3 regions of the Streptosporangium sp. NPDC004379 genome follow, and region 3 is predicted to be linked to each of the others. Evidence: riboswitches for the same ligand, from Rfam matches in the RefSeq annotation. Region 3 holds a riboswitch; each other region holds the start of a gene.

Region 1 (3,264 bases), on a different contig from region 3:
TCGTACCCGCCGTAGTCCCACTCCCACAGGTCGGGATCGATCTCGTAGTCGGTGAGGCCGGCCAGCTCCGCCGTACGGCGGGCCCGCGCCGCGGGACTGACCAGCACCAGGTCGAAGGACCGCTCCGCGACCAGCCGGGCGAGCGCCCGCGCCTGGGCCTCCCCCCTCTCGGTGAGCGGAAGGTCCGTGCGCCCGGTGTGGCGGCCGTTCCGGCTCCACTCCGTCTCGCCGTGCCGTAGCAGGAACATCTCTCTCATATGTCACCCATCATGCCGGTACGGCCGGCGCGGCCGATCGGGTGCCCCTGCCGCCCGGCGGAAACACTCCCCGCGGGACCGTCCGGTCCTCGCGCGTCCGGTCCCCTCCGCGCCCGGTCCTTGCGTGTCCGGTCGATCCGCATCCGGTTGATCCGCCGTCCGATCCCTCCGGTTCGGCGGAGCGTCGAGACGGGCTCGGCGGAGCGTCGAGACCGGTTCGGCGGAGTGCCCCCGCTCGGCGGTGCACCCCGTGAGAGGCTGGGGGATGTGACGATATCTGTGGGCCTGGTGGGTGCCGGGCCGTGGGCCGAGAAGGTGCACGCGCCGATGCTGTCGGCCGGACCGCACACCCGCCTGACCGGCGTGTGGGCGCGGCGGCCCGGAGCGGCGGCCGGGTTCGGCGTCCCCGTCTTCGAGCGGATCGAGGAGCTGTTCGACAGCTGCGAGGCGGTCGCGTTCGCGGTGCCGCCCGCCGTACAGGCCGAGCTGGGCGTGCGCGCCGCCAAGGAGGGCAAGGCGCTGCTGCTGGAGAAGCCCCTCGCGGCCGACCTGGAGGGGGCCCGGCGGCTGGCGGACGCGGTCGCCGAGGCCGGGGTGCCCTCCCAGATGGTCCTCACCTGGCGTTACTCGCCGGCCACCAGGGCGTTCCTGGCCCGGGTCTCGGCGATCGAGCCCTTCGGCGGCCGGGCGGCCCACATCTCCGGCGCGCTGCTCGGCAGCGGTTTCACCAGCCCCTGGCGGCTGGAGCGCGGCGCGATCCTCGACGTCGGCCCGCACATGATCGACATGCTGGACGCCGCGCTCGGCCGGGTCACCGCGGTCCGCGCCCACGGCAACCCACGGGGCTGGGTCGGCCTGCTGCTGGAGCACGAGGGCGGCGCGGTCAGCGAGGCGTCGCTGTGCATGAGCGTGCCGGGCGACAAGCCGCCGGCCGCCGTCGAGGTCTACGGCAAGCTGGGCACGGAGGCCATGAACGGCGACCGGCTCGGCTCCGACGTCTTCTCGGTGATGCTCGCGGAGTTCGCCGAGGCCGTCCGCGGCGGGGGCGGCCACCCCCTCGACGCCGCCCACGGCCTGCGTCTTCAGGAGATCATCGCGGCGGCGGAGGAGCAGCTCACCCACGCCTGACGGGTCCGGCGCCGCGGCGCGCGACCCCGCCGGGGGAATCCTCCGGGCGGCGCGAGGCGTGGCCGGGTGAGGGAAGGTCGACGGCGTGGGTCCTGCGGCCGGGCGGGGGAGGCCGGTCCGAGGGTCCCATGTCGCGGCTCCCCGGGGAATTGGTAACGTTTGCCCGACGCATAACGTGTAGCGAAGTCCGGTGTGAGTCCGGCGCTGTCCCGCAACTGTCATGGTCCCCATGGGGCCGAGCCAGGTCGCCTCCGTTGTGCCGACGTCGTCAGCCCTCGTGGAAAAGGGTGATCCGTCGCTTCTCGCGGGTCTCTCGGTTCCGGCAACTGAAAGGACCTCGGTTGAGGCCCGTACGCCCCGTTCTCGCCGGTGCCCTGCTCGGCATGCTGGCCCTGGCCGGATGCGGTCAGAACTCCCCCTCGTCCTCCTCGTCCCCCGCGGTCTCCTCGGGGGCGAGCTCCGCTCCCGCCGCCCAGGCGGCCGGGTTCCCCGTCACGGTCCAGGCCGGCAACGGTCCGGTCACCATCGCCAGGAAGCCCGAGCGCGTCGTCTCCCTGTCGCCCACCGCCACCGAGAGCCTGTTCGCCGTCGGCGCCGGGCCCCAGGTGATCGCGGTGGACGACCAGTCCACCTACCCGGCCGAGGCCCCCAAGACCGACCTGTCGGGTTTCAAGCCGAACGCCGAGGCGATCATCGCCAAGAAGCCCGACCTGGTCGTGCTCGCCAACGACATCGACGGCATCGTCGCCAAGCTGGCCAAGGTCAAGGTCCCCGTCCTGCTGGAGCCCGCGGCCGCCAAGCTCGACGAGACCTACGACCAGATCGGCGACCTCGGCGCCGCCACCGGCAACAAGGCCAAGGCCGACGAGCTCGTGACCGGGATGCGCAAGCGGATCGACGAGCTGGCCGCCGCCGCGCCCAAGGACAAGAACCTCACCTACTACCACGAGCTGGACGCCACGCCCTACTCGGTGACGTCCAGCACGTTCCTCGGCCAGGTCTACGGGCTGTTCGGCCTGACCAACATCGCGGACAAGGCGCCCGACCCGGCCGGCGGCTACCCCAAGCTCTCCGCCGAGTTCGTCGCCCAGGCGGACCCCGACCTGGTGTTCCTGGCCGACACCAAGTGCTGCGCACAGACCGCGGCCACCCTCGCCAAGCGTCCCGGCTGGTCCAAGCTCTCCGCCGTCGGGAAGGGCCAGGTCGTCGAGCTCGACGACGACATCGCCTCCCGCTGGGGGCCGCGCGTCGTGGACCTCGCCGAGAAGGTCGGCGAGGCCGTGCAGAAGGCCGCGACGGACTAGGTGACCCGCTCCGCCCGCCCCTCCGGCCTCCTCAGCCGCGACGCCCCCGACATGCCCGACGGTCCTGACGGTCCCGGCGTCCCGGCCGGACGGCCGGGACGCGCGGCCCGGCTCCGGCCGGCGGCGGCGCTGGCGGCGGCCGGGGTGCTCCTGGCGAGCGCCCTCGCCGCGTACCTGGTCGGCGCCGCCGACATCCCGCCGGGGAAGGCGGCGCTGCAACTGCTCGACTGGTTGCCGTTCGTCTCGGCCGACCCGGGGCTGGCGCCGGTCGAGCAGAGCCTGCTGTGGGAACTGCGGCTGCCCAGGGTCCTGCTCGCCGCGGTCGTCGGCGGCCTGCTCGCCTCCGCCGGAGCCGCCTATCAGGGCGTCTTCCGCAACCCGCTGGCCGACCCGTACCTGCTGGGCGCCGCAGCGGGCGCCGGCCTGGCGACCACGGCGACGGTCGTGTTCACCAGGGGCGACGACCAGTCGCTGACCATCCCGGCGGCCGCGTTCGCCGGGGCGATCGGCGGCGTCGTGCTCGCCTACGCGCTGGGCAACGCCGCGGGCCGGGGCGGGGGAACCGCCACGCTCGT
Region 2 (3,264 bases), on a different contig from region 3:
CTTCTGCGGCAGTTCCCAGGCGGTGCGGTAGAGCGCCTTCAGGTCGCCGGGGACGCCGGGGACGTCCTGGACCGAGCCGTCGGCCCGCTTGATCGCGTCGCGGACCTGCGGGGTCCACAGGCCGCGCTCGGTGAGGTCGCGGACCAGGTAGCGGTTGACCTGGAGGAACTCCCCCGAGAGGGTCTCGCGCTTGAAGACGTTGGAGACCTGTGGCTCGATGCACTCGTAGCAGCCGGCGATGGAGGCGATGGTCGCGGTGGGCGCGATCGCGACCATGAGCGAGTTGCGCAGGCCCGTCCCGGCGATCCTGGCTCGCAGCGCCGCCCACTCCGCCGACCGTCCGGCGCCGTAGTGGTCGGGGTGCAGCACGCCGCGGGCGGCGCGGGTCTCGTCGTAGGAGGGGTGGCGGCCCCGTTCGACGGCCAGGTCGGAGGAGGTGGCGTAGGCGGCGAGCGCGATCTCCTCGGAGATCCGGGTGGACAGCTCCAGCGCCTCCGGGGAGTCGAACGGCAGCCGCAGCGTGAAGAACACGTCGGCCAGGCCCATCACGCCCAGCCCGATCGGCCGCCACCTGCGGTTGGCGGCCTCGGCCTCGGGGGTCGGGTAGAAGCCCAGGTCGATCGTGCGGTCCAGGAACCGTACGGCGGTGCGGACGGTGGAGCGCAGCCGCTCCCAGTCCATCCGCCCGCCGTCGAGGTGGGCGGCGAGGTTGATCGACCCGAGGTTGCACACGGCGGTCTCGGCGTCGCCGGTGACCTCCAGGATCTCGGTGCAGAGGTTCGACAGGTGGATGACGTTCCCGGGGAGGGCCGTCTGGTTGGAGGTGCGGTTGGCGGCGTCCTTGAAGGTCATCCAGCCGTTGCCGGTCTGGGCGAGGGTGCGCATCATCCGGCCGTACAGGGCGCGGGCCGGGACCTGGCGGACGTACCGGCCTTCGGCCTCGGCGGCGCGGTAGGCGGCGTCGAACGCCTCGCCGTACAGGTCGGTGAGGTACGGGACCTCCTTGGGGTCGAACAGCGACCAGGTGCCGTCGGCCTCGACGCGGCGCATGAACTCGTCGGGGATCCAGTTGGCGAGGTTGAGGTTGTGCGTGCGGCGTGACTCCTCACCGGTGTTGTCGCGCAGCTCCAGGAAGTCCTCGATGTCGGCGTGCCAGGTCTCCAGGTAGACGCAGGCCGCGCCCTTGCGGCGGCCGCCCTGGTTGACCGCGGCGACGCTCGAGTCCAGGGTGCGCAGCCACGGCACGACGCCGTTGGAGTGGCCGTTGGTGCCGCGGATCAGCGAGCCGCGCGAGCGGATCCGGGTCCAGGAGACGCCGATGCCCCCGGCGTACTTCGACAGCCGCGCGATCTGCCCGTACCGCTCGTAGATCGCCTCCAGCTCGTCGCGGGGCGAGTCGAGCAGGAAGCAGGAGGACAGCTGGGGGCGGCGGGAGCCGGAGTTGAACAGGGTGGGCGAGCTGGGCAGGTAGGACAGGGTGGACATGAGGCGGTACAGCTCGGCGGCCTCCTCCACCGTCTCCGACAGGCCGCACGCCACCCGCAGGAAGAAGTGCTGCGGGCGCTCCAGCACGCCGCGGGTCTCGGGGTGGCGCAGCAGGTAGCGGTCGTAGACCGTGCGCAGGCCGAAGTACTCGAACCGGGCGTCGGCGGCGTCGTCGACGAGGGCGTCCAGCTCGGCGGCGTGCGCCGCGACGAAGGCGGCCAGGCCGTCCTGCAGCAGCCCGGCGGCGTGGGCGGCGGCGACGGACCCGGCGAAGGTCCGCACGCCGTGGGCGGCGGCCTCGTCGGCGATCAGCCCGGCCAGCAGGCCGGCGGCGACCCTGGAGTTCTCCGGATCGGCGACCACCCGGGCGGCGGCCTCCTCGATGGCCAGCCGGCGGCCGGCCAGATCCTCGCGTGCCTGCCCGGTCCCCTCGGCCGTCTCGGCTGCCTCGGTCACGATCGGTGCCACGTGCTTCCTCCTGGCGTGCTCGGTGCTCTTCCCGTAGGGCTCCCGCCGGGTCAAGGGCACGCGTCGGAGAACGGTTCGCGGGCATGCCGGACCGCCTCGTCCGCGGGCCCACCCTCGAGGCCCTGGACATCTGTGCCGGGAGAGGCGGCCGCGCCGCGCGCCCCGGGCCGCCTCACGCGGCCCCGGCGCCCGGCCCGGTCCCCTTCTCCCGTCTTTCCCGTCACCGGCAGGTCTTCGGACTCACGGGCGCCTGGCGCATGCCTACTGGCCGTCGCTTCCCGGGCGCATGGCCCAGTGCTCCTGACGGCGGTCGTTCCCGTTCACCGCTGCGGGGCAGCCCCGGATTCGCACCGGGTTCCCTCTTGCCTCGCCTCCACGCGGAAGGCGAGCCGGCAACGACGAGGATCCTACATGTAGTGGCTTCGGACGCAACTACCCCAACAGGTTGTGGCGAAGGCTTTGAGCAAACCGAGATCACGGAGCACGTCACGGGCCCGGCCGGTCTCGCCGGACAGCCACTGGCGGAAGTCGTCGCCGCTGAGGTAGATCCGGCTCCAGCCCCCGGCCTCGCACAGGGACCGCCAGCGCGGCGAGGCGTCGAGGGCGTCGCACAGGGCCACGGCCCGGTCCCGGTCGTCCGGGCTCATGCCCCGCGGGCCGAACACCCCGCACCAGTCGGTGTACTCCAGCCGGACGTCCATCTCCATCAGCGTCGGCGCGTCGATCCCGGGGAGCCGCTCGGCGGAGGAGACCACCAGCGGCCGCAGGCGACCGGCGGCGATCTCGCGTGTGAAGGAGCGCGCCGAGCCCAGGATCGCGCCCACCCGGCCGTCGCGGAGCGCCTCGACGGCGTCGGCGGCGGCGGGGTATCCCGCGTACTGCAGCAGCCTGGCGTCCGCCCCGAGGCATTTGGCGATCATGCCGTAGAGCACGTGGTCGGAGCCGCCCTCCAGGCGCCCGCCCATCACCAGCCCGCCCGGGTCGCGGCGCAGCAGCGCGGCGAGGTCCTCGAAGGAGCGCAGGCGGGAGCCGGGCAGAACGATCAGGGCCGCCCAGTCGCCGGCCAGCCGGGCCAGCGGGGTGGTGGAGTCGACCACGGCGGCGGTGTCGGCGATCTCCGCCCCGGCCACCGCGGGCATCCCGGCGAGGAGCAGCCTCCCATCTCGGGAGAACGGCTCGCGGGAGAGCGGGTCGCGGGCGGACCGCTCACGGGACGCCGTCCCGGACGGCGCCCCGGACCGCGACCCGTACGGTGTCCCGTAGGGCGCCCCATGGGAGGCGAGCGCCTCCAGGGCGGCGCCCGCCGCGCCA
Region 3 (3,264 bases):
GCGCGTCGAGCGCCTCGCACCCGAGGGCGGCGGCGGTCTGCCGCGCGGCCGTGACCGGCGCGACCCAGGTCACGGCCGCGGTCCACGCGGGGGCCGGGCTCCCCGCCTTCCGCGGTCCCACGGCCTTCCGCAGGCTCGCGGCCTTCCGCAGGCTCGCGGCCTTCCGCAGGCTCGCCGCGTCGGCGGGCTCGTCCGTCGGGAAGCACGCCGAACGCGTGCCGGGCGTGCCGGCCTGCCGGAGGAACAGCATCCCGTTCAGCCGCTCGACGCGGCCGGCGAGAGCGCGGACCGCCCCGCCACCCGGTCACTGACCCAGCCGAACAGCACACCGAAGGCCGTCCAGAAGACGAGTTGCGTGCCCAGCGAGACCAGCCGGAAGTCCCACAGCAGCGAGGCGGGGAACCCGCCGGGAACCTCGTCGACCGCCGGCAGCAGCAGCCACGCCGCGACGACGGGCACCAGGAACGCGACGCCGGCCGCAACCCGGCGCTGCCATGGTCCGGCGGTGACCCTTCTGGCGGTGGCCACCGCCACGGCCACGGCCGCCAGCCCGACGATGATCATCACCACGTACAGGGCCGTCCGGCTGTTGATCGTCTCGGGGTCGCCCACCGCCGGTGGGTTGGCCGGATATTTCAGGAAAGGCACGAGAATGACCGCGACGAACGCCGTCGCCGCCGCGGCGAGCGCCAGCGCGCCGTCACCGCGGGGCCCGAACCGGCCGCGCAGGCCGGCGAACACGAGGGCGAACACCCCGCCCGCGGCCAGGCCGTACAGCCCGGTCGCGAGGAAGAGCCCGGCCTTCTGCACGGGCCGGCTGACGACGGCCCCCTCACCGTGGTCGTGTCCCGCCGCCCCGGCGTGGTCGTGACCGGCCTCCCCGGCGGACGCGGGCCCGGTTCCGGGTCCGGCCGCCGCCTCGGCCTCCTCCAGGGCGATGGCGGCGTCCACACGCGGTTCTCCGAGGACGAAGGCGAACGCGCCCGCGACGAATCCGGCCAGGAGCCCTACGAGCAGGCCCCTGACCAACAGGGTGCGGATCATTTCCGCCCCTAGTGACAGGGCACGCCGAGCAGGTGCCGCCCGTCGTGCATGAGTTCGTGAAGGAACGTGCCGGTCTGCGAGATCGCGCCGTTGTCCATCAGAACTAGGTAGGCGATCAGCAGCAGCACCGGTACGGCCAGCAACAGCCAGGGGCGCAGGCGCGGCAGGGGTATCGCGGAAGGAGCGGAGATATCGCTCATCAGTGCCTCCTCAGGGATGACGCGTCCCGGTCAGTGAGGTCACGATCGCCCGAGCGACCTGGCTCCCGGGATCTCAGTCCCGGATACAGTGGCGCGTCCGCACCGGCATCTCACCGGATTTCCCTCGGACAACCGTGAAATCTACCGGAACGTATATCTTTCCCCCGATAACGTCAACAGCCGCGATCAGGAGGCGTCGAACAGGGCGCTGACCGACTCGCCGTCGTGGATGCGGCGCATGGCCTCGGCGAACGCCGGGGCGACCGACAGGACGCGCAGCTTGGACCCGGGCGCGGCCTCGGGGACCGGCACGGTGTCGGTGCAGACGATCTCCTCGACCTCGGGCCGGCCGCCGATGCGGTCCACGGCCCCGGCGGTGAAGAGACCGTGCGTGCAGGCCACCCGCACCGAGCCGGCCCCGAGGTCGCGGAGCCGGTCGAGCAGTTCGAGCACGGTCGTCCCCCGCGCGATCTCGTCGTCCACGACGATGACGTCCCGGCCCGCGACGTCGCCGATCACCGAGCCGATGACGACGCGGTCGTCGCTGAGCCGCTGCTTGGCGCCCATCGCGACGCCGACGCCCAGGAGCCGGGCGAAGGCCGCGGCCTGCTTGGCGTAGCCGAGGTCGGGGGAGACGGCGACGGTGTTCGACAGGTCGTACCGGCGGAAGTACGCCGCCAGCTCGCGCAGGGCGTGCAGGTGGTCCACCGGGACGCTGAAGAAACCGTGCACCTGCGGGGAGTGCAGCGCCATCGTGAGCACCCGGTCCGCCCCCGCGGTCACCAGCAGGTCGGCGACCAGGCGTCCCCCGATGGAGATGCGCGGGGCGTCCTTCTTGTCCGACCGGGCGTAGGCGTAGTGCGGCATCACCACGGTCGTCCGGGCCGCCGAGGCACCCCGGGCGGCGTCCAGCATCAGGAGCAGCTCGACGAGGTTCTCCTGGACCGGCGGGACGAGGGGCTGGATGATGAAGACGTCCCGCTCCCTGCAGTTGGCCTGCAGCTGCGCCTCCAGGCAGTCGTTGGCGAAGCGGGTGACCCGGACCGGGTGCAGCGGCGTCCCGAGGTGGGAGCAGATGCCGGCGGCCAGCCGGGGGTGGGCGCCGCCGCCGAACACGGTGATGTCTCGCACTGACCCGCTCCTCGTCCGCTTCCAGACCCGGCGGCGCCGGATCAGGGGCCGCTGATGCGGCGCTCGCCCTTCGTGGTGATGACGAACACCTGCCAGTTGTAGTACGCGTAGTAGTTGCGCGGGTCCCGCTTCATCTGACGGGCGTGCAGCAGGATGGCGTCGACGTACGCCGTGGAGTGGTTGTAGGCGTACAGCGCCCGCCGGTAGTCGCGGGGCGCGCCCGAGGCGTGGAGGTAGTTGGCGGCGGCCATGACGGCGTCCCCGGGGTCGTGGATGTCGCCGCCCATGCCGTACGCCTTCCACGTGCCCGGCATGAACTGCATCGGGCCCTTCGCCCCCACGTAGCTCGGCGAGCGCACCCGGCCGAACTTCGTCTCGGCGAACATCACCGACGCCAGGACCTCCCACTCGACGCCGAACCGCCGCTCGGCCTTCTTGAAGTGGCCGAGGAGGGCGGAGGCGGCCGGCGGCTCCTCGATGCGGAACTTCGAGGCGTCCTTGACCGGGTGGGCCAGCGCCAGCAGCCCGCGGATGGCGGTCGTGTTGTCGCGGGCCTCGGCGGCGAGCCGGGCCGGCAGCCGGGCGAAGGCGCGGGAGGCCACGCCGGGGTTGCGGGCGGTGAAGCGGTAGATCCGCTGCTGGTACAGCGCCTCCAGCACGACCGCCCGCGGCGGGCGGCCCTTCGCGGTCCCGCCACCGGTCCCGCCGGTCCCTCCGCCGGTCCAGCCGTCGACGGCGTCGTGGAGCCGCCGCGTGGTGGTCTCCAGCGCCCTGGCGAGCTTCGCCGGGTCCCGGGGGATCGGCTCGCCGGGGGCGGGCAGGTCCGCCTCGTCCGGCGACGCGGCCCGTCCACCTGCTTCCCCGCCCTCCCCTCCGGACGGCGAGGACC

Evidence for each region. A riboswitch is a leader RNA that binds a small molecule or an ion and turns the genes downstream of it on or off. The one in region 3 is predicted to bind cobalamin.
Region 1: linked by a shared signal. The riboswitch ahead of ACFYSC_RS02080 (ABC transporter substrate-binding protein) and the one ahead of ACFYSC_RS15985 (CbtB-domain containing protein) in region 3 are both predicted to bind cobalamin.
Region 2: linked by a shared signal. The riboswitch ahead of ACFYSC_RS33025 (ribonucleoside-diphosphate reductase subunit alpha) and the one ahead of ACFYSC_RS15985 (CbtB-domain containing protein) in region 3 are both predicted to bind cobalamin.

Annotation. Positions count from the first base shown of each region.
Region 1 covers NZ_JBIAMC010000001.1:480,563-483,826, reverse strand. Annotated here, with positions in the region: gene ACFYSC_RS02090 (histidine phosphatase family protein) at 1-257, opposite strand, end outside; gene ACFYSC_RS02085 (Gfo/Idh/MocA family oxidoreductase) at 525-1,385, shown strand; cobalamin riboswitch at 1,524-1,657, shown strand; gene ACFYSC_RS02080 (ABC transporter substrate-binding protein) at 1,727-2,689, shown strand; gene ACFYSC_RS02075 (FecCD family ABC transporter permease) at 2,741-3,264, shown strand, end outside.
Region 2 covers NZ_JBIAMC010000022.1:30,220-33,483, reverse strand. Annotated here, with positions in the region: gene ACFYSC_RS33025 (ribonucleoside-diphosphate reductase subunit alpha) at 1-1,953, opposite strand, end outside; cobalamin riboswitch at 2,161-2,362, opposite strand; gene ACFYSC_RS33020 (Bug family tripartite tricarboxylate transporter substrate binding protein) at 2,361-3,264, opposite strand, start outside.
Region 3 covers NZ_JBIAMC010000006.1:328,410-331,673, reverse strand. Annotated here, with positions in the region: gene ACFYSC_RS15995 (histidine phosphatase family protein) at 1-250, opposite strand, end outside; gene ACFYSC_RS15990 (CbtA family protein) at 256-1,044, opposite strand; gene ACFYSC_RS15985 (CbtB-domain containing protein) at 1,053-1,244, opposite strand; adenosylcobalamin (AdoCbl) riboswitch at 1,247-1,394, opposite strand; gene ACFYSC_RS15980 (ribose-phosphate diphosphokinase) at 1,431-2,375, opposite strand; gene ACFYSC_RS15975 (transglycosylase SLT domain-containing protein) at 2,417-3,264, opposite strand, start outside.